Regions from separate parts of the Rhizobium sp. S96 genome, predicted to be linked through region 3. Evidence: predicted binding sites of a transcription regulator. Region 3 holds the regulator's gene; each other region holds the start of a gene.

What was found. Region 3 encodes LexA, which represses DNA repair genes until DNA is damaged. Its sites were predicted from a motif close to TGTTCNNNNTGTGTTCNG; they were not measured.
Region 1: the regulator LexA is predicted to act here: its motif matches at 2,728-2,745, upstream of QTL94_RS13220 (helicase-related protein).
Region 2: the regulator LexA is predicted to act here: its motif matches at 2,365-2,382, upstream of QTL94_RS12945 (ImuA family protein).
Region 4: the regulator LexA is predicted to act here: its motif matches at 3,472-3,489, upstream of QTL94_RS15580 (putative DNA modification/repair radical SAM protein).

Annotation. Positions count from the first base shown of each region.
Region 1 is NZ_JAUDRY010000010.1:213,219-218,296, forward strand. It holds gene QTL94_RS13220 (helicase-related protein) at 1-2,550, opposite strand, end outside; gene QTL94_RS13225 (DUF3309 family protein) at 3,225-3,380, shown strand; gene QTL94_RS13230 (YMGG-like glycine zipper-containing protein) at 3,412-3,681, shown strand; gene efp (elongation factor P) at 3,835-4,404, opposite strand; gene epmA (EF-P lysine aminoacylase EpmA) at 4,556-5,078, shown strand, end outside.
Region 2 is NZ_JAUDRY010000010.1:153,613-158,690, reverse strand. It holds gene QTL94_RS12970 (VOC family protein) at 1-194, opposite strand, end outside; gene QTL94_RS12965 (hypothetical protein) at 312-554, opposite strand; gene QTL94_RS12960 (HpcH/HpaI aldolase/citrate lyase family protein) at 668-1,576, shown strand; gene QTL94_RS12955 (DUF1737 domain-containing protein) at 1,588-1,794, shown strand; gene QTL94_RS12950 (metallopeptidase family protein) at 1,803-2,240, opposite strand; gene QTL94_RS12945 (ImuA family protein) at 2,403-3,344, shown strand; gene QTL94_RS12940 (Y-family DNA polymerase) at 3,337-4,809, shown strand; gene QTL94_RS12935 (error-prone DNA polymerase) at 4,806-5,078, shown strand, end outside.
Region 3 is NZ_JAUDRY010000015.1:127,968-133,045, reverse strand. It holds gene eno (phosphopyruvate hydratase) at 1-6, opposite strand, end outside; gene kdsA (3-deoxy-8-phosphooctulonate synthase) at 148-990, opposite strand; gene QTL94_RS18215 (VOC family protein) at 987-1,871, opposite strand; gene lexA (transcriptional repressor LexA) at 2,074-2,796, shown strand; gene QTL94_RS18205 (ComEC/Rec2 family competence protein) at 2,777-5,078, opposite strand, start outside.
Region 4 is NZ_JAUDRY010000012.1:157,639-162,716, reverse strand. It holds partial or broken gene QTL94_RS15595 (T6SS phospholipase effector Tle1-like catalytic domain-containing protein) at 1-325, shown strand, start outside; gene QTL94_RS15590 (VOC family protein) at 309-686, opposite strand; gene QTL94_RS15585 (UdgX family uracil-DNA binding protein) at 768-2,234, opposite strand; gene QTL94_RS15580 (putative DNA modification/repair radical SAM protein) at 2,234-3,466, opposite strand; gene greA (transcription elongation factor GreA) at 3,716-4,192, shown strand; gene QTL94_RS15570 (glycosyltransferase family 4 protein) at 4,199-5,078, shown strand, end outside.

The DNA of each region.
Region 1 (5,078 bases), on a different contig from region 3:
TTCTTCCGCTGAGCTGTCCGCATCGTCGTGATCAGCCTTGTCAGCCGTCTCTTCCGTCGCACTATCGGACGGTGGCGTGGACGAAGCATTCTGGGTGGAGAGATAGGCAGCTGCTTCCTCGGCCTTGACGGCGTCAGCGCGGTAGCCAAGTCCCTTCAGGATTTCTTCCATGTCGTCGAGCGTCGCACCGAGAATGGAGAGCATCGCCGTCGTCGTCGTAAACCGCCGGCCGTCGTAGGCGCCTTCCGGACGGTTGGGTTGACCGGGCTTCCACTGCAGCAGCGGACGAATGATGTCGGCCAAACGCTCGAGGATATCGATTCTCACCGCACGCTTTCCGAGGAAGCGGAAGCCGGCAAGCTTGTAGAAGGTGCGTTCAAAACCAGGGTCGGTGACAACCGAGGTGCGGCCGGCGGCCAGAACCGGAATGAGGTCGCCGTAGCCCGGCTTGTCGAGACCGTCGTTCTTCAGCGCCCAGAGGAGGGTGATGAGCTCGGCCGGTGCCGGCTTCAGCAGCGCAGGAACGAAGATGTGGTAGGCGCCAAAACGAACGCCATAGCGGCGCATCGATGCGCGCGCATCCTGATCCAGCGACTTCACTTCTTCTGTAACGTCGCGACGGAACAGAACGCCGAGATTCTCAACCAGCTGGAAGGCGAGACCCTTTGCGAGGCCCTGCAGATCCTCGGCACGCGAAAGATCGTCGAGCGGCTTCAGAGCCGTGCTGATGTGATGGTTCACAAAGCGCTCGATGCGAGCAGCCACGTGATCACGAGCATTGCCCGTCAGCTGCTCGTCGGCAAGCAGCAGAACGCGCGGTCGCATGATGTGATCGCTGCCCGCCAGGCGCGCAACAGGGTCGCCGAGCCAGCGGATCAAGCCATCCGAGCTGATTGCCAGATCGCCATTGCCAGCCGCATGCAGACGCGCGGCGCGCGCCTCGAATTCAAGAGCAAGCGCCTTTTGCGAAGCAGTCTGAACTGCCTTGGCGTCTGGTCCATCCGCTCCCGAAACAGGCGTGAACCGGAATCCCGACAATTGTCCCACATGATGTCCTTCAACGAAGACATCGCCATTTACACTGATTTCTGCTTCCAGCATCGCATTCTCTCTCAGGCGCTTCATGAGCACAGATGTCCTGCGATCAACAAAGCGTTTCGTCAACCTTTCATGTAACGCATCGGACAATCGATCTTCGATTTCCCGCGTCTTTTCCTGCCAGTGTGTCGGATCAGCAAGCCAACCAGGCCGATTCGACACATAGGTCCACGTTCTTATCTGCGCGATTCGCGCCGAAAGCGTGTCAATTTCACCGTCTGTTCGATCAGCGCGATGCACCTGCTCGGCAAGGAAGTTCTCGTTTACCGTGCCATAGCGCACAAGATCCGAAAAGAGGGTGGATATAAGATCGGCATGTTGTGCCGGTGTAATACGACGATAGTCGGGTAGGGCGCAGGCTTCCCACAACTTTTCCACGCGTTCGGGCGTGGTGGCAAGGTCGGTGATTTCGGGATAGCGCGACAGCTGCTCCAATGCCTGCTGATCCACGGACGGAAGCGCGCGCGTCAGCCCTGATACGCGTGGCGCGGTCTCAAGGCTGGTCCGCAATCTCTGGATCGAGGCGAAGTCGAGGTCTTTCGTCCGCCACTGCAGCACCTTGACGTTGTCGAACTGGTGAGACTCGATGCGGTTGACGACCTCGTCGTCGAAAGGCTCGACCTGTCCGGTGACGCCAAAGGTACCGTCACGCACATGGCGCCCGGCGCGGCCCGCGATCTGGCCAAGCTCGGCTGGGTTGAGATTGCGGAACTGGTAGCCATCGAATTTACGGTCCTGCGCGAAGGCCACGTGATCGACGTCGAGATTGAGGCCCATGCCGATGGCATCGGTCGCAACGAGATATTCGACGTCACCCGCCTGGTAGAGGGCGACCTGAGCGTTGCGCGTTCGCGGGCTGAGCGCGCCGAGAACAACTGCCGCACCGCCGCGCTGGCGCCGAATAAGCTCGGCGATCGCATAGACCTCGTCAGCGGAAAAGGCGACGATGGCCGAACGCTGGGGCAGGCGCGTGATTTTCTTCTGGCCGGCGTAGAATAAGTGCGAGAGGCGGGGCCGCTCGACAACGGTGATGCCAGGGAGGAGTTGCTGGAGGATGGGGCGCATGGTGCCAGCGCCAAGCAGCAACGTCTCGTCACGGCCGCGCAGATGGAGAATGCGGTCCGTGAAGATATGGCCGCGTTCCAGATCACCCGCCAGCTGCACTTCATCGATGGCAACGAAGGCCGCTTTCGTCTCGCGCGGCATGGCCTCGACGGTGCAGACGGAAAATCGTGCATTGGGGGGCGATATCTTTTCCTCGCCCGTCACCAAGGCGACGTTCTGAACGCCTACCTTTTCAACGACACGCGTATAGACCTCGCGAGCCAGCAGCCGCAGCGGCAGGCCGATGACGCCGGTACCATGGGCGACCATGCGTTCAATGGCATAATGCGTCTTGCCGGTATTGGTGGGTCCGAGCACCGCGGTCACGCCGCGCCCGGACAATATCATGGGCTGCGATGTCAGTTTCTTGGTCCTGAAGGTAAGCGGGATGTCCCGAGGGTCGTTCAGCTCCTCTCTGAAGCACACCACACATGGACAGCCAGCCACCCAAACGCAAGGGTCGATTTTGAATTTGATGTCCTGAATGGATGCGCGAATAGCTTGCAGAATGCGCGTATTCCGATTCGGAACAGCTTGAGAACGAATCAGCGACGAATCGATGACTCCAGATGATTCAGTGTTTGTTCACGGCTAAGTATTGATTTTGAATCACTTTTTCCACAAGATGCTGAATCTCAAGATTCTCGCATTGCGGGTGTTCGAACGCTACCAAGCCATGTCAATGCTGATTCAGCTACGGCTGGGTTTTACTGATGTGACTGGCAAGCGAGCGGTGTTTTTTACGCCGCGATTAACGTCTTGATCAAAAACGGAACAAACGGACGACGAATCAGCGACTTTCGCGTTTTCGGCATTTGTTCACGGCAACATATTGTATTTAAATTGTTTTTTAACCATATGATTAGGTGGAAAAGTTGTCCCTCCCGCACAATTCGGCTAGTCGCCGTTAAGAATTAGCCGCGCCCGGATATCGCTTGATGCGCAGACGGTGGTCGGGAACAAAAATGTGACAAGCGTGTTTCATGTTCATTGAAACTCGAAATTCGCTGAGGCTACGAAACATGCTCGGAACCATACTTCTCATTATCCTTATTCTGCTTTTGATCGGCGCCCTACCAAATTGGGGTTACAGCCGCGCATGGGGCTATGGACCTTCCGGTGGTTTGGGGCTAGTTCTTGTAATTATTGTTATTCTTCTGCTGATGGGACGCATCTAGGCGCCCCAAAAAAACCTGGGAGATCTATGTCATGATGAAGAAAATCGTTCTCATTGGCGCATTGGTCGGCGCACTTGCAGCTTGCACACCGACCGAGCAGGGTACGGCGATTGGCGCCGGTAGCGGTGCCATCATTGGTGGCGCGATCAGCCACAGCTGGGGTGGTGCTGCCGTTGGCGCCGTAGCTGGTGGTCTCGTTGGCGCATTGATCGGCCGCTCGACTGAAAACCGGGGCTACTGCGTATACCGCGACAGATACGGTCGTCGTTACGAAGCACGTTGCCCGCGCAACTATTACTAAACTGAGCCGCGCGGTTACCTCCCGGTTGCCGCGCGCTGCCTGAGAATAAGAAAAGCGCTGGCATTTGCTGGCGCTTTTTGTTTGGTGGAGTGCACATAGAAAAAGCCGCGTTAGAGATAACGCGGCTTTTCTTGAATTGCGATCTGACGAAAATCAGTCCTTGGCGCGCTCGACGTAGGAATTGTCTTCCGTTGCGATAACGACGCGCGTACCGGCGTTGATGTGCGGCGGTACCAGGGTGCGGATGCCGTTCGACAGCATGGCCGGCTTGTAGGAGGACGAGGCCGTCTGACCCTTGACGACCGGTTCCGTCTCGGTGATCTCGAGGGTAACGTGACGCGGCAGTTCGAGTGCCAGCGCGATGCCTTCATGCATGGAGAGAATGCAGGTCATGCCTTCCTGGAGGTAGGCCTTCTGGTCGCCCATGGTGTCGACGTCGACGACGACCTGATCATAGCTCTCCGGGTTCATGAAGTGGAAGCCTTCGCCATCTTCATAAAGGAACTGGTGATTGACGTCCTCGACGAAGGCACGCTCGACCTGTTCGGTGGTGCGCCAGCGTTCGGAAACCTTCACGCCATCGACGATGCGGCGCATGTCGACCTGGGTGACCGGCGTGCCCTTACCGGGGTGAAAGTTCTGCGCCGTCAGGACGACATAGAGCTTGCCGTCCACATCAAGAACGTTGCCCTTGCGGACAGAAGAGGCGATAACCTTGACCATAAGACTTCCTTGTAACTCGGCTTTTGGCGTCGTAGAGGACTGTTCGTATGGCCCCGGAGACGCAATTGATTGTTCTTTGGGGGCGCAACTAACCTAAAATCCGGCAAATAGCCAGCCCTCGCGTTGGTCCATCCGGCTGAGACCCAATCGTATGAAACCCTCAATCGCCAGAGCATCTCCGTGGTGGACGCCAAGCGTTCATGCCGATCGCCGACCATTCCTGCTTGGCAGAAATGCAATTCAGGCGGCGTTGCGTGGCTATTTTGCGCGCGAGGATTTTATGGAGGTGGACACGGCCACGCTTCAGGTGTCCCCCGGCAATGAGGCGCACCTGCATGCCTTTGCCACGCAAGCATTGACGACGGACGGTCAGGCTGCGCCATTCTATCTGCACACCTCGCCTGAGTTCGCCTGCAAGAAGTTGCTTGCTGCCGGTGAAGAGCGCATCGTGTGCTTTGCGCATGTCTATCGCAATCGCGAACGAGGGCCGCTGCATCATCCGGAATTCACGATGCTTGAATGGTATCGTGCCGGTGAAAGCTACGAGAGCCTGATGATGGACTGCGTGCGGATCCTTGCGCTGGCGGCAGAGACGACGAAGACCGCCAAGCTTAACTATAGAGGCAAAGAGTGCGATCCGTTCAATGGTCCGGAACGGATCAGCGTGGCGGACG
Region 2 (5,078 bases), on a different contig from region 3:
CTGCCGTTTATATAGAGATGAACATGCATCGTCCGTCCGTTTTCATCAACGGGAACGACATAGGCTTCTTCGGCACCGAAAGCCTGCTTGTAGAATTCCGCAGCCTTCAGGGCGCCATCGACCGTGATGTAAGGCAGAAGGCTGTTCTTCACAGGCGGCAACGTCATTTTGCTCGTCTGGGTATCGGTATCCATGCTTGTCCTCCATTCGCTTGGGTTTTGAAGCAGACAAAATGCCTTGCTGCTTCAAGGACGCAGGAGAATGGCGCAAGCCGACAGCTTCGGAAAAATTTAATGCAGGGCCGATGTTGATCAGAGATCGATGATCGTGCCGCGCCCGTCGTTCCAGATGCGCATGGTTTCGCCGGAGCGAGGCTTTGCCTTAGCCGTAGCGCGGATCGGTGCCGGTTTCATCTTCATCGAAAGCGCGCGGCCAACCATAAGCACCGTCAGGATGCCGCCGACGGCGAGCGTCACCGAAAAGGTGAGAAGCGCCAGTGCAACAAAGGCGGTGATGCCTGCGAGCAAGAGGAAGATGGCACGGATATTCTGCATGGGTTTAAAACCTTTCTTCGGAAAGGAATGTGGTCCTTCATTTCCTTCTCTGCAAGATGAGCATGGCTTTTTGTTGTCTTGCCAGCTGTCACAAAGCTTGGCACACATTCGTGATGAGCCAAGATCCCCTGACCCGTTCAATGAGTTTGCGGCGCTCGGTGCTGAGCGTTCCAGCCATCAATTCTCGCGCACTTGAAAAGAGCCGCCTGCTGGACTGCGACGCCGTGATCTTCGATCTCGAGGATTCCGTGGCACCTGAACGGAAAGCCGAGGCACGGGAAAATCTGGCCGCCTTCTTCGCCGGCGCGCCGCTTCAGGGCAAGGAGCGCATCATCCGCGTCAATGCGCTTTCCTCCAACTTCGGCCGTGCCGATATGGAGCTGGTTGCCGCGCTCGAGCCGGATGCGGTGCTGCTGCCAAAGGTGGACGAGCCACAGCATGTCATGACGGTCAGCGATTTCCTCGCCGATGCCGATGCCCCCGAAACCCTCCGCATATGGGCGATGATCGAGACGCCGCGCGGCATACTGAACGCCGCAGCAATCGCCGAAGCGGGACGAACCGCGGGCTCAAGGCTGGATTGTTTCGTCGTGGGCCTTAACGACCTGCGCAAGGAAACAGGGGTACTGCCGCAGCCGGGCCGCACCTATCTCGTGCCGTGGCTGATGCAGGTCATCCTTGCCGTGCGCGCTTACGGCCTCGACGCGATTGACAGCGTCTTCAACGATTTCAAGGATGCAGCTGCCTTCGACGCCGAATGCGCCGAGGCCCGCGCCATGGGGTTTGACGGAAAAATGCTGATCCACCCGGCGCAGATCGAGGCGGCAAACCGCCATTTCGGTCCGGACGCATCAGCCGTCGCCGAGGCGGAAGCGATCATTGCCGCCTTCGCTGATCCGGCCACCGATGGGCTCAATGTCATCGACGCCAATGGCCGGATGATCGAGCGGCTGCATCTTGTCCAGGCCGAAAGTCTGGTTCATAAAGCCCGCCTGATCGCAGAGCGCCAAACGGCGAAATGAAAGACGATTTTATGAAGCTTTACCGCCTTCTGACCGGCCAGGACGATGCCGCGTTCTGCCATCGCGTGACCGATGCCCTCAACAAGGGCTGGGTTCTGCACGGATCGCCCTCGCTCACCTTCAATGCGCAAACCGGCCAGGTCATGGCTGGCCAGGCAATCGTCAAAGACGTTGAAGGCAAGGACTATCACCCGGATATGAAACTCTCCGAGCAATAAGGTAAAGCCTACCGCTCGGCGGCTTCCTCGGCACTTTCCTCGATCCGCTCCATGTCGTCGTCGCTGAGGCCGAAATGGTGGCCGATCTCGTGGATCAGAACATGGGTGATGATATCGCCCAGCGTTTCGTCGTTTTCGGCCCAGTAATCGAGGATCGGGCGCCTGTAGAGGCGGATACGGTTCGGCAATTCGCCGGTTTCCATGGTGAAACGTTCCGAAATCCCGCGCCCTTCGAAAAGCCCGAGCAGGTCGAACGGCGTTTCCAGCGCCATGTCCTCGAACACGTCGTCATCAGGAAAGTCTTCGATCTCGATCGTCAGATTGGTGGTCAGCGCACGAAATTCGTCCGGCAGATGGCTGTAAGCTTCCATCGCCAGAGACTCGAAAGTGCTGATCGTCGGAGCGTGGCGGTCCTGCCAATTATCGCTCTGGTCTATGCGGGCCATAAAAATTCCCTTCCTTTGCGGCCCATATAGAACCTTTACGCACGATTTTCGAGAGCGGAATCAAAGGCAGGAATAAATTCACATCATATGGCTGTTGACTCTTCGGCCGACCTTTGGAATCTATAGGAACATAACAGGAACATTAGAAAGTTGGAGAACGTCATGGCACAGCCGGCCGTGACGCGCGAGCGTCTTTTTGCGCTCCGCGAAACCATTGCAAAGCTTGAAGGAAAACCGATACCGGCCCTGGCTGCAGCGGAAGGCGAAGCCTTGGCTGAAGCCGGTTTCAAGGAAGAAAAATCCGAAAACACGCTTCGTCTTTCGATTGGAATACCTGATATCGACGACGCCTTGGAAGGAGGCGTACCGCGCGACGGCCTGACCGAAGTCCGTACCCGGTTGTTGCGCAATGCAGGTGCAAGCAGCGGGTTCGTTCTGGCGCTCGCTGCCATGCTGCAGCGACAGGATGAGGAGGAAGGACGAGGCAAACTACCGATCCTTTGGATCGCGGATACGGTGGCCTCGATCGAGGCGGGACGCCCCTACGCCGTCGGACTGCAGGATTTCGGCCTGGAGCCTCGGCTATTTCTGCATGCGACACCGCGCAAATTGGAAGATGCGCTGTGGCTCGCGGAAGCCGCCGTTGCCAGCGGTGTGTTTCCTGCCACCATTCTAGAGGTTCGCGGCAATCCGAAGCCCTTTGGACTGACCGAAAGCCGGCGACTCAACCTGCGGACAAAGTCCTCCGGGCGCCCGCTTTTCCTGTTGCGGCAAGCGGGAGAGGAAGAGGCAAGCAGCGCCATTTTCCGCTTCCTGGCCGAACCCGCGTCAACCCGGGCGCGGCCAATGCCGGATGGCTCGATGCTGGGCGGCAGCATCGGCAATCCGATCTTTCGCCTCACCCTGGAGAAGAGCCGCAATCCGGCTCCGCTCTCCGTTCTTCTGGAGTGGAACCCCCATGACCGCCGGTTTTTCCCTGTCCGCCCATCAGCCGACACTCGCGTTCCAACCAAGCGCGCAGCGCATTCTGGCGCTGAACTTCCCGCATCTGCCGACCGACCGGATATCAAGAAAAAGATGGGGGCTTTCCTGGCGTCTGCATGATCGTCCTAAGGCTCCACCCATCGTCTGCTCCGGCCGCTACGCCAATAGCATGCGGCTGACGGCGCTCGACGAAGCCGCGGAAGCGATCAACCTTCGTAAGAGCATGGGCGTTGCCGAAGCCCGCGCCATCTTCCCGACGCTCGAAGTAATCGAAGAAGATCCTGCCGCCGACCTGCGCCTTCTTGAAGGCATCGCCGATTGGTGCGATCGCTATACGCCACTCGTCGCACTCGACGGCAAGGATGGCCTGTTTCTCGATATTACCGGCTGCTCCCATCTGTTCGGTGGCGAGAAGGCTCTCCTCAAGGATATTCTATCGCGGCTCCTTCAAATGGGACTCGACGTCCGCGGCGCCATCACCTCCTCGCCCGGCCTCTCCTGGGCCGTCAGTCGCTTCGGTCAGGGTGGCGTCATTGATGAAATAGAGGCTGAGCGTGTAGTCGCCCCTCTCCCCGTCACAGCACTGCGCCTTGCCGACGATACCGTCGCCTTGCTCCGAAAAATGGGTTTGAAATATGTCGGCGACCTCATGGAAACACCACGTGCGCCGCTTGCGCGCCGTTTTGGAGCAACAGTGCTTCTTCGGCTAGATCAGGCTCTAGGCACGGACGAGGAACCAATTTCGCCACGCCTGCCGGTCGCCAGCCTCTCGGCCGAACGCCGGTTGATGGAGCCGATCGGCGCGGAAGAAGATATTCTCGCGCTTACCGATCAGATCGCTTTGGCACTGAAACCGTCGCTGGAGGCTCGTGGCGCTGGCGGACGCATTTTCGAACTTGTCCTGTTCCGTGTCGATGGTCGAGTTTTCCGAATCTCCGCCGGCACAGCCCAGCCGCTGCGTGAACCCAGGCGCATCGCTGCCCTTTTCACAGAACGTTTGCAGGCTGTATATGACGATCTTGATGCCGGCTATGGATTTGAAATCCTGCGCCTCAATGTCCTGCGCTACGAAGCCTTCGATACGACGCAAAGCGATTTCGAAGGACACAAGCAGAAGTATGCATCGCTGGCCGCCTTTGTCGATCGCGTCTCCGCAAGGCTTGGCGCCGACTGTCTTCAATCCTTCCAGCTGCGCGAAAGCCATCTGCCAGAAAGGGCGGTTCTTGCCGTTCCCGCCATCGACGCCTTGTCTGCGTCAAAGGCCAGGAAAGGGAATCCTCCCCCGTCACGCAACGAAAGACCCGTCCGCCTCCTGGAAAGGCCGGAGCCAGTGGACGCCTTTGCCATTGACGTACCGGATGGCGCGCCCGCCAATTTTCACTGGCGTCGTATGCGCCACCATATCGTCAAAAGCGAAGGACCGGAGCGTCTCACCATGGAATGGTGGATCGACGGCAGCGATACCGCGCCCCGCGACTATTTCCGTGTAGAGGACGATCAGGGACACCGCTTCTGGATCTATCGTAAGGGCCTTTACGGCCATGACGAGAGGCAGAGTTGGTACATGCATGGAATGTTCGCATGACACCCGTCTTCTTCGAGATCGGCGCCAAGACGAACTTTTCCTTTCTGGAAGGGGCATCCAGGCCTGAAGAGATGGTACTGCAGGCCGCGATCCTGAGGCTGGGAGGCATAGGCATTGCCGATCGCAACTCGGTAGCCGGCGTCGTCAGGGCGCATGCCCAGGCAAAAGTACTCAGAAAGAAGTTCGAGAGAAAGGAGCAAGGACTTCTGGAAAAGGACGAGAAGCCTGAAGACATCCTCGACCCGGTCGTTCTCCAGCCTGGCGCTCGG
Region 3 (5,078 bases):
GGTCATCGGCTTTTCCTGCTTGAGAGTGGATAAATCGTTTGAAATCCGTCTTAATCGAAGATGCGCAAATTACAATGGCGCTTTGCGCATGCTTCGCAGCGATGTTCGTGCGTGGCCTATTACACGAACATGTCAGTCTTTTGAACGTCAGCCTTTCGCGATCGCGTCGAAGGCCAGGAGCTTTTCGAGAAGCCTCGGCATATCCTTGAGATAGACCATGTTCGGACCGTCCGACGGCGCGTTGTCAGGATCTTCGTGCGTCTCGACGAACACACCGGCGACACCGACGGCAACGGCCGCGCGCGCCAGCGTCTCGACAAACTCGCGCTGGCCACCGCTGGAACCACCCTGCCCGCCGGGTTGCTGGACCGAATGCGTGGCATCGAAAACCACAGGGGCGCCCATCGCCGCCATGATCGGCAGCGAGCGCATGTCGGAGACCAGCGTGTTGTAACCGAAAGACGCGCCACGCTCGCACAGCAGGATGTTCGGATTGCCGCTCGAATTCAACTTGTTGAGGACGTTCTTCATGTCCCAGGGTGCGAGGAACTGCCCCTTCTTCACATTGATCGTGCGACCCGTCTTGGCGGCGGCGACCAGAAGATCGGTCTGGCGGCTGAGGAAGGCCGGAATCTGCAAGATATCGACGACGGTGGCGACTTCGGCGCACTGTTCTTCGGTGTGAATGTCGGTCAGGACAGGGAAGCCATATTCCTTCTTGAGATCGGAAAAGACCTCAAGCGCCGTTTCCAGGCCGATGCCGCGCTGGGCGGACAGCGACGTGCGGTTCGCCTTGTCGAAAGACGACTTGTAGACGAGACCGATGCCGAGCTTGTCGCAGAGTTCCTTCAGCACGCCGGCAATCATGAACGCATGATCACGGCTCTCCATCTGGCAGGGGCCGGCGATCAGCGAGAGCTTGCCGGCGTTCGAAAACACCACCTGGCTGGTACCCTGGCCGACGGCTACTTCGGAATTTGTCTGGCTCATCGTTTCTCCTCGAAGGCGAAGAGCGCGCCCTGCCCGGACGCAGCCTTCACCAGAATTCGATTGTTCTTACGCGTGTAAGTGATCCCGTTAGCAGCCAAATGTGCTTCTGTCACGGCGAGATCAGCAACCTTGTAGACAATGCCGACCCCACGCAGACCGCGATCCGCGCTGGGCGCGACGAGATCGAAATAGGCATTCAACCCATCCGCCGACAAAATGCTGATGCGCACGTTCGGAGTGGCAAGGCTGATACCAAACGCCTCCTCCCGCACCGACGCCACGCCGGAGGCAAAACGCAGGAATGTGGCGAACGCCTTCGGATCCGGTGCCGCCAGCACGATCTCGGCGATACCGGTCACGCCGTTGACATGTGTCTCAAGCGCCTTGCGGTCCGTTGGCAGAGGATTGATCCGCTGGCAGGTGAACAGAAAGAAATCAGGGGCGCGAAGATCGGCGGCAAAGGCAAGCCGAAAGGCTGCGGTCGTCTCGGAACCATCCGGCATCTTCATCGGCCGAGCAAACTGCAGCATTTCGCCGCCGCTTATCCTGTCGGCGTGGAAGCGGGCGTGATCTCGATCGGCATCGGCGGTGCCGAAGACCACTGCCGAGAGACCGTCATCGCCGCAGCGGAAGCGAAAAGCACGATCGCGCGCAGTGAAGACGTTGCCCTTTTTGACCGACGTTTCATACGCATCGGCGCTCGCGATGCCGAGCGGCTCGAGGTATGTTTTGTCGGCGAAGAAGATGCAGGCGTTTTCGGTTCCGAACGGGTGGCGCGCATCCGCCGCGACGGTGAACCCAAGCTTGCCGAGACGCTCCCTGGCAAGGTCGATATTGGCGACGGGCAGCACCACGTGGTCCAGCGGATGAGCTTCACTCATGGCAGATCCTCTCCCGAAATCGCGAATGATGTGCGCTGCTAAGCGAGACAATGCAAGAGGCTACCGCCTCATAGATCGAATGAAGTGTAAAAACCGGACAATTCAGAGCCAAGTTTTACGAAAATTTAGCCACTTGCGGAACACATATGGAACATATAGTGTCTGTTCTGGCTTTGTTTCACAACCCTGGGGTCCGACTTCGATGCTCACGCGCAAGCAACAGGAACTTCTCCTCTTCATTCACGAGCGAATGAAGGAGTCAGGCGTGCCCCCGTCTTTTGATGAAATGAAGGATGCGCTCGACCTTGCGTCCAAATCCGGCATTCACCGGCTCATTACGGCGCTCGAGGAGCGCGGCTTCATTCGCCGGCTGCCGAACAGGGCACGCGCGCTCGAGGTGATCAAGCTTCCGGAGGCCTACAATCCGAGCCTTCAACGACGCGGCTTCTCGCCGAGCGTCATCGAAGGGAGCCTTGGCAAGCCTCAGCTGGTCACGCCTCCGGCACCGGCCAAGCCGGCACCAAGTACCGACAACGGCAATTCCGTTTCCGTGCCTGTCATGGGCCGGATCGCGGCGGGTGTGCCGATTTCGGCAATCCAGAATAACACGCATGACATCGTCGTCCCCGCCGACATGCTCGGCTCAGGCGAACACTATGCGCTGGAGGTCAAGGGCGACTCGATGATCGAAGCCGGAATTTTTGACGGCGATACGGTCATCATCCGCAATGGCAATACGGCCAATCCGGGCGATATCGTCGTGGCACTGGTCGACGACGAAGAAGCGACGCTGAAAAGGTTCCGCCGCAAGGGCGCATCGATTGCGCTCGAAGCTGCCAATCCCGCCTACGAGACGCGCATCTTCGGACCCGATCGCGTGAAGGTCCAGGGAAAGCTCGTGGGGCTTATTCGCCGTTATCACTAACGGCGACGTCAAAGGTGCCGCTGCGCCAGTCATAGGCGCGATGTATGCGCCATGGGCGTGATAGGCCATCATACGTCGTTGTCAGGACGGGCGCGCCCTGCTGATCGATGCGTATTTCGACCGCGCCACTTCTACGCAAAGTTTGGCCGGTAATAAGCATTGCGCCCGACCGACATTCGCGCAGACGAATGCGGGCCGGGGTAATGACGATATCGGCGGCGTCGCAAGCCGGCCCGAGATAGGCCAAATCCTCGATGACGTTGACGATATAGCCGTTGTCGAGGGTGGCGATACACCAGGCGCCTTTAACGCAGACGAAACTGTTTGCCGAGCCGTTCGCTGCGGCGTTGCGCATCGTGCGGAGCGCGGATCGCCGTTCGTCAAACGACAGAGCGTATGACCGGTCGTTGCGCTCCTTCGTCTTCTTGGGAAGTGTGGCCTTGATGAACGCCGGAGGCTGATGCTCTTCGGCGGCGAGGGCTCGCTGCCACTGGCCGAATATGAAGTCGGGCGGGCGCTCCCGGTTGGAGGCCATGCGGGTTCCGCGCAGAATTGCCACCAGGGATCCGTCTTCCGCAACAACGACATCAGGTGCGGGCAATGAAGGCAGCAACGCCACCGTGAATGTCGCGATACCGACGATGGCGGCGCCCAGATAGCGCAAACGCGTTCGCAGCAAAGTCAGGACCAGAAATCCGAGAACCGCTACCGGGAAATACCAGGACGGCAGGCGCCCGATATCGACATTGCCACCCCAGGACGACACGAGCTTGGCGATCCCGATGACGACATCGAGCCCGAGGCCGGCGATCTTCCACGGCAGCACATCGAGACCGAAGGGCGTCAGCAACATCGCAAGCATGCCCATGGGCATGACAACGAAGGATATGACTGGCATCGCCATGAGATTTGCCGGCAAGCCGTATGAGCTCAGCCGATGGAAATGCTCAATCGAAAACAACGCCGTCGAAAAACCGCCGATCATGGAGGTGAGCACGATGCCGCCGAAGAAGCGTGCGACGGCGACCACCGGCATGACCCATGGCAGCTTGAGAAAGGCGTTGTCGGTCGGCCTTCGCCCGGTCCAGATGGAATAGCCGGCGACCAGCGCCAGCGTCGCCGCAAAGGACATCTGGAAGCTGGGACCCAGGACCTCCGACGGCGACAGCATCACGATCACCAGCGCTGACAAGGCGACGTTGCGAAGGCTTATCGACGGTCGATCGAACAGGACCGCAACCAGCATGATCATCATCATGATGTATGCCCGCTCAGCCGACACGGCAAAGCCGGAAATCATGTAGTAGGCGGTCAACGCCACGAGAGCGCCGGCGGCGGCGATCTTCTTCGTCGGGTAGGCTTGGGCCACCGATGGCAGGAGACTGAGCGCCATTCGAAAACCAACAAAGAAGATGCCGGCGGAGAGGGCCATGTTGAGCCCTGAAATCGCGACAATATGAGCGAGTCCAGATTGTCTTAGGGCGGCCGTCGTCTCGCGGGAGATCGCACGTCTCTCGTCGGTGACAAGCGAGGCTGCAAAGGCGCCGGTGTCACCGGGGAGAATGGATCGAATGCGGTCTCCGATCGTGCTTCTGAGGCCGTATAGATATTCGATCCCCTCCGCCAGAAATTGCCGCTTATCGCCGGTCTCGGGTGCCACGGTCGCTGTTGGTGCGCCATAGAAGAAACCGTTCGCGCCGACGCCGTCGAAATAGGCTCCGAACGAAAAGTCATCCAGGCCCGGCAGGGCTGGGCCTGACGGCGGGGTCAGGCGAGCACGTCCGGTCACCCACTGCCCGATTTCAAACGGCGTGGAGGCGCCGCGCGCCACGAGCGAAACACGTTCTGGAGGTCGGCCAAGTGTCGGTTCGCGGGTACCAGCAACAGCAACGATATAGCGCCACCGACCTTCTCCGTCCCCTTCCCTGCGCTCGACGCGGCCGGTGACCGTGGTCGTCACTGGCGTATCGAGCATTACTGTCCCTGCCTGCCATGTCTCGACCTGGCTCGACAGCATGCCGCACACGACAAGCAGGACCGCAAGCGCCGCCTTGCGCGCGATCGGCCGCGCAGGCCCTAGTGCCAAGGCAATCACCGCGAAGACTGCCAGCCAGGCACAAAGCCGCAAGAGCGGAGGATCGGCGTCGAACTGAAACCAGGCAATCGCGCCGCTGCCGAAAAGAACCGGCGACATCAGGAAGTACCAGCCATGTTCGGCTTCCTGCGACATCGCAACGCGAACATGCGGCCAGTATCCGGAGGCTCGACCTGCAACCCGCGAC
Region 4 (5,078 bases), on a different contig from region 3:
TGTCCGGCCGGCCCCAACGGCACCGCTGCACGACTCCATGAACTGGGCATGGAGGCTGCTCGAATATGTGCCGAGGCGTGTGCCGATCACCTCCTGGCGCAAGCGCGGCGACACGACGCGCATCTACCTGCCGCTGGCCGACCGCCGCTTCATACCCGACGGCGCCTCACTGCACCAATCGGTGATCGACCGATTGTCGTCGACGACAGCACCGCCCTACGCGCCGCCGAACCTGCCGCTACGCTTCGAGACGGAGCCCTGGAGCAACGACGGCCCGCCACCATCAGAAGATTCTAAGGTCGTTCCGATCACTCCGGCCGCTTGAAATAGGCCTCAAGCCGGTAGCCATCAGGATCGATGACGAAGGCGGCATAATAGAACTGGCTGTAATCCGGCCGCACGCCCGGCGCACCATTGTCGGTTCCGCCATTGGCAAGGCCTGCCGCGTAAAATGCATCGACGGACTCCTCGCTCGGCGCGACGAAGCAAAAATGCAGCCCCGACTCCATGTCAGGCACCACAGGCCGCGCCACCTCGCCGACCCATAGCCCCACCCGATCGGCGCCATAGCCGCTGACATTGCCGAAATTCGTCAGCCGCTCATAGCCGAGCGGGGCCAGCGCGGCATCGTAGAACGCCTGCGACTTCTCAAGGCTCTTCACACCAATCGACACATGATCGAACATAAACGGTCTCCAGATTGTTTTGCCGGCAACGCTACAACATTCGCGCCGAAGCGCCATGGCAATTCGCAAGGCGAGCGATCGTCAGGCCGCCATGCCCGCCATCAGCTCCCGCACCCGCACCATATCCGCCCGAAACAGCGCCATCTCCTCCGCCTTCAGCCGCTCGTCGGGAATGCGCAGCAGATAGGACGGGTGGACGGTGACGAACAGTGTTCGTTCCTTCCCCATCCTGATCGGCTGCCCCCTGATATCCGACAGCTTGTGCTTCGTATCCGTCAGCGCCGTCAGCGCGGTGGCGCCCATGGCGACGATCAGCTTCGGCTTGACGAGTTCGATCTCCAGATTGAGCCACCAGCGGCAATGCGTGACCTCGCCCATATTCGGCCTCTGATGGATGCGGCGCTTGCCGCGCGGCTCGTATTTGAAGTGCTTCACCGCATTGGTCACATAGACCGACCGCCGGTCGATTCCCGCCTCGCCCGCCACCTGATCGAACACCTTGCCCGCGGGCCCGACAAACGGCCGCCCGGCGAGATCCTCCTGATCTCCAGGCTGCTCACCGACGAACATCACGTTTGCATTCTCGGGTCCCTCGCCGAACACCGTCTGCGTCGCCTTCTCGTGCAGCGGGCAGCGGGTGCAGACGGCCGCCTCCTCACGAAGCGCCGCCAGCGTGCCCACCGGCGCCCTAGGTGCTGCGGGCACCCGGCGCGCGGCTTCCTGCAGCCGGTCGTGAAACGGCAGCGGCTCGCTCGCCTGGCGTTTCGCCATCGCCAGAACCTTGCTTTCCGCGTCGGCTATCATGCCCGGAATGAGATCGGCCTCGGGCAGGTTCTTCCAGTATTTCTTCGGCATCTCCGCTTGCATCGCCTTCACCTTCAGGCGCGCCGGATTGAAAATGTTGGCGTAATAGGTCCGCCACAGCTGGTCGGCCGGATCGGTGAGATCGGGCTTCTCGCACGGATCATGGCTGACAGTCAGCTTCTCGCCATCCCAGGCAGCCGAGCCCCTGGGCGTCGCAATCACCCAGTCCATGTCGTTGAACCGCTTGTGGAAGAACGGCGCCTTGCGGGCGACGATGTGATGATCAGGCTCGAACCAGGCGAGAAACTTCCGCCGCCCGTTGAGCGAGATCCCCGACCCCACCTCCTTGAACCGAACGAAGGCCGTCATCTTGTGAGCGTCACGCCGCACGCTCTTGTCCATCGCGCGTGCCCTCGCCACGTCCTCGTCCGAGGCGACGTCGAGCAAAGAGCGATCACTTTGCAGCCGCCAAAGCAGCCGGTAGAGCAGATAAAACCGCATCGGATCGCTATGGCAGATCACCGCCTCCGCAAGCCCGATGAAGGCGGGCGGCACCGTCAGTGGCTTGGAAGCTTCGAGCGCCGGCAGCTTCGGTACGGTATCAGGCGCCGCAAACAGATCCGTCTCGCGATACCGCTCCCGCCATTCGATCTCCTCGGGCGCGACACCCGAGGCAGCCAGCCGCCGCGCCGCGTCGCGCCACTCGGCCAATTCTCCCCGGCCCTCCAGCAACACGGTAATCATCACAGCAACGACAATTGTTCCGGCTTCGGGTCGAACATCGCCCTCAGATCCGGCCGGTCGATCAGCCGGCGCGGCGACCAGCCCTCGGCTGAAATGAACGCCTGCACCTTCTTGATCGACACACCGAGCCGCGTCAGGTCCTCTATCCGCAGCTTTCGGAAGCGTCGCGCCGAGAGGATCGATTTCACCGTCCTCGTCCCCAGCCCCGGCACCCGAAGCAGGGTCTCGCGCGGCGCCTTGTTGATATCGACCGGAAAATCGCTGCGGTTGCCGAGCGCCCAGGCAAGCTTCGGGTCCAGATTGAGGTCGAGCATCCCGCCGTCCTGCGAGGACGTGATCTCGTCGATCCCGAAACCATAGAAGCGATAGAGCCAGTCCGCCTGATAAAGCCGGTGCTCGCGCATTAAGGGCGGCTTGATCAACGGCAGGTTCTTCGAAGAGTCGGGAATGGGGCTGAAAGCCGAGTAGTAAACGCGCCTCAGCCCATAGCTTCCATAAAGCTGCGCGCTGGTCCCGAGAATCGTCGCGTCATTGGCCCCGTCGGCCCCAACGATCATCTGCGTGCTCTGCCCGCCCGGCACGAAACGCTTGCGCCGCTTGGTCTGCAATGTCGGCTCGGACGCCGCCTCGATCTTCAATCGGAGATCGCCCATCGAGCGACGAATGCTGGCCGGCTTCTTTTCCGGCGCCAGTTGGGCGATGCCGCGATCGGTCGGGAGCTCGATGTTGAGCGACAGACGGTCGGCATAAAGCCCGGCCTCCTCGATTAGATGCGGCGAGGCCTCGGGAATGGATTTCAGATGGATGTAACCGCGGAAATTATGCGTGGTGCGCAGCTCGCGCACGATCCGTACCATCTCCTCCATCGTGTGGTCGGAGGAACGGATGATCCCCGAGGACAGGAACAGCCCCTCGATATAGTTGCGCCGATAGAACTCCAGCGTCAGCCAGATAACCTCTTCCGGCGTGAACCGCGCCCGCTCCACATTGCTGGACGAGCGGTTGATGCAGTACGCGCAGTCGTAGATGCAGAAGTTGGTCAGCAGTATCTTCAACAGCGAAATGCATCGTCCATCCGGCGCATAGGCGTGGCAGATGCCGGCACCCTCCGTCGAACCGAGCCCGCCGGTCGTTCCGGAATCGCGCTTCGTCGTGCCGCTGGAAGCGCAGGAGGCATCATACTTGGCCGCATCCGAAAGGATGGCCAAACGCTCTTCAAGGGACTTCTTCATGCCTATGTTCACTATATGTTCCGTCGCTAACAGTCAAGAAAACGCCGTTGCGATTGATGATTTTCAAGTTTTGCGCGAATAGCCGCCGAAGGTTGCAAGTCAGGTTATCGAATTTTCTGGAAATTCGCGGCGGCGATCTGCTATAACCCCAAATCAATGACGATGTAGCACGGTTCCGAAGTTCCACTTCGGGACCTGTTTTCTTTTGTGTCTGCGCCTAAGCGGATACAGGGACTGAAGGACAGGAAAATGGTTGATAAGGTACCGATGACGCAGGGTGGGTTTGTCAAGCTGCAGGAAGAACTGCGCTGGCGCCAGCAGGAAGAGCGCCCGCGTATCATCGAGGCAATCGCAGAAGCCCGTGCCCATGGCGACCTTTCGGAAAACGCCGAATATCACGCTGCCAAGGAAGCGCAGAGCCACAATGAAGGCCGCATCGGCGAGCTTGAGGATCTGACCGCACGCGCTGAAGTCATCGACCTTTCCAAGATGTCCGGCAGCACGATCAAGTTCGGCGCCAAGGTGAAGCTCGTCGACGAGGACACCGAGGAAGAAAAGACCTACCAGATCGTCGGCGACCAGGAAGCCGACGTGAAGCAGGGCCGCATCTCCATTTCCTCCCCGATCGCCCGCGCGCTGATCGGCAAGGAGGTCGGCGACTCGATCGAAGTCAACGCGCCGGGCGGCTCCAAGGCCTACGAAGTGCTCGCCATCACCTGGGGCTGATGGACATTGGCAGATCGCCGCCAAGCAGCTGTTGTCGATATTGCTGACGTCGAGATCATAGCGCCGAACTTCAAGAAGCGGCTCTCCGGCGTCACGTCGACCATCATCCAGCTCATTCCAGTGCAGCGCGCCCTCGGCCAGAGGGTTGCGGCACTGGGACCCGGCTTGCCGGTCGATCTGCCCCACATCCGTTTCAGAGACCTCCTCCAACTTTGGACGGCACCTCGCGGCCGGCGCTTCCGCATCTGGCATGCGCGCCGCAATATCGAGATGCTGCCGGCGATCTTCATGCGCGATATCCTGCGCATGAAGCTGAAGATCGTATTCACGTCCGCTTCGCAGCGCCGCCACAGCGGCTGGACGAAATGGCTGGTCTCCAGGATGGATGCCGTCATCGCCACCAGCGGCCGGACCGCGGACTATCTGGAAGTGCCAAACAGCGTGGTCATGCATGGCATCGACACCGCCCGATTTTCGCCCCCGGCAGACAAGGCAGAGGCAAAGCGCGCCTGCGGGCTCGACGTCGGCAAGAATGTCATTGGTTGCTTCGGACGCGTCCGCCACCAGAAGGGAACCGACCTTTTCGTCGACAGCATGATCCGCGTGCTGCCCACCCGGCCGGACTGGATCGCCATCGTTGCCGGGCGTGCTACGCCTCAGCACATCAGCTTCGAGAACGACCTCAAGGACCGCGTCGCCGCCGCAGGATTGGCGGACCGCATGCTCTTCGTCGGCGAGCATACCAACATCAACGACTGGTACCGTACGCTCGACCTTTTCATCGCGCCTCAGCGCTGGGAAGGCTTCGGCCTGACCCCGCTCGAGGCCATGGCAACTGCCGTTCCCGTGATCGCCACGGATGTTGGCGCCTTCCCGGAACTGCTGG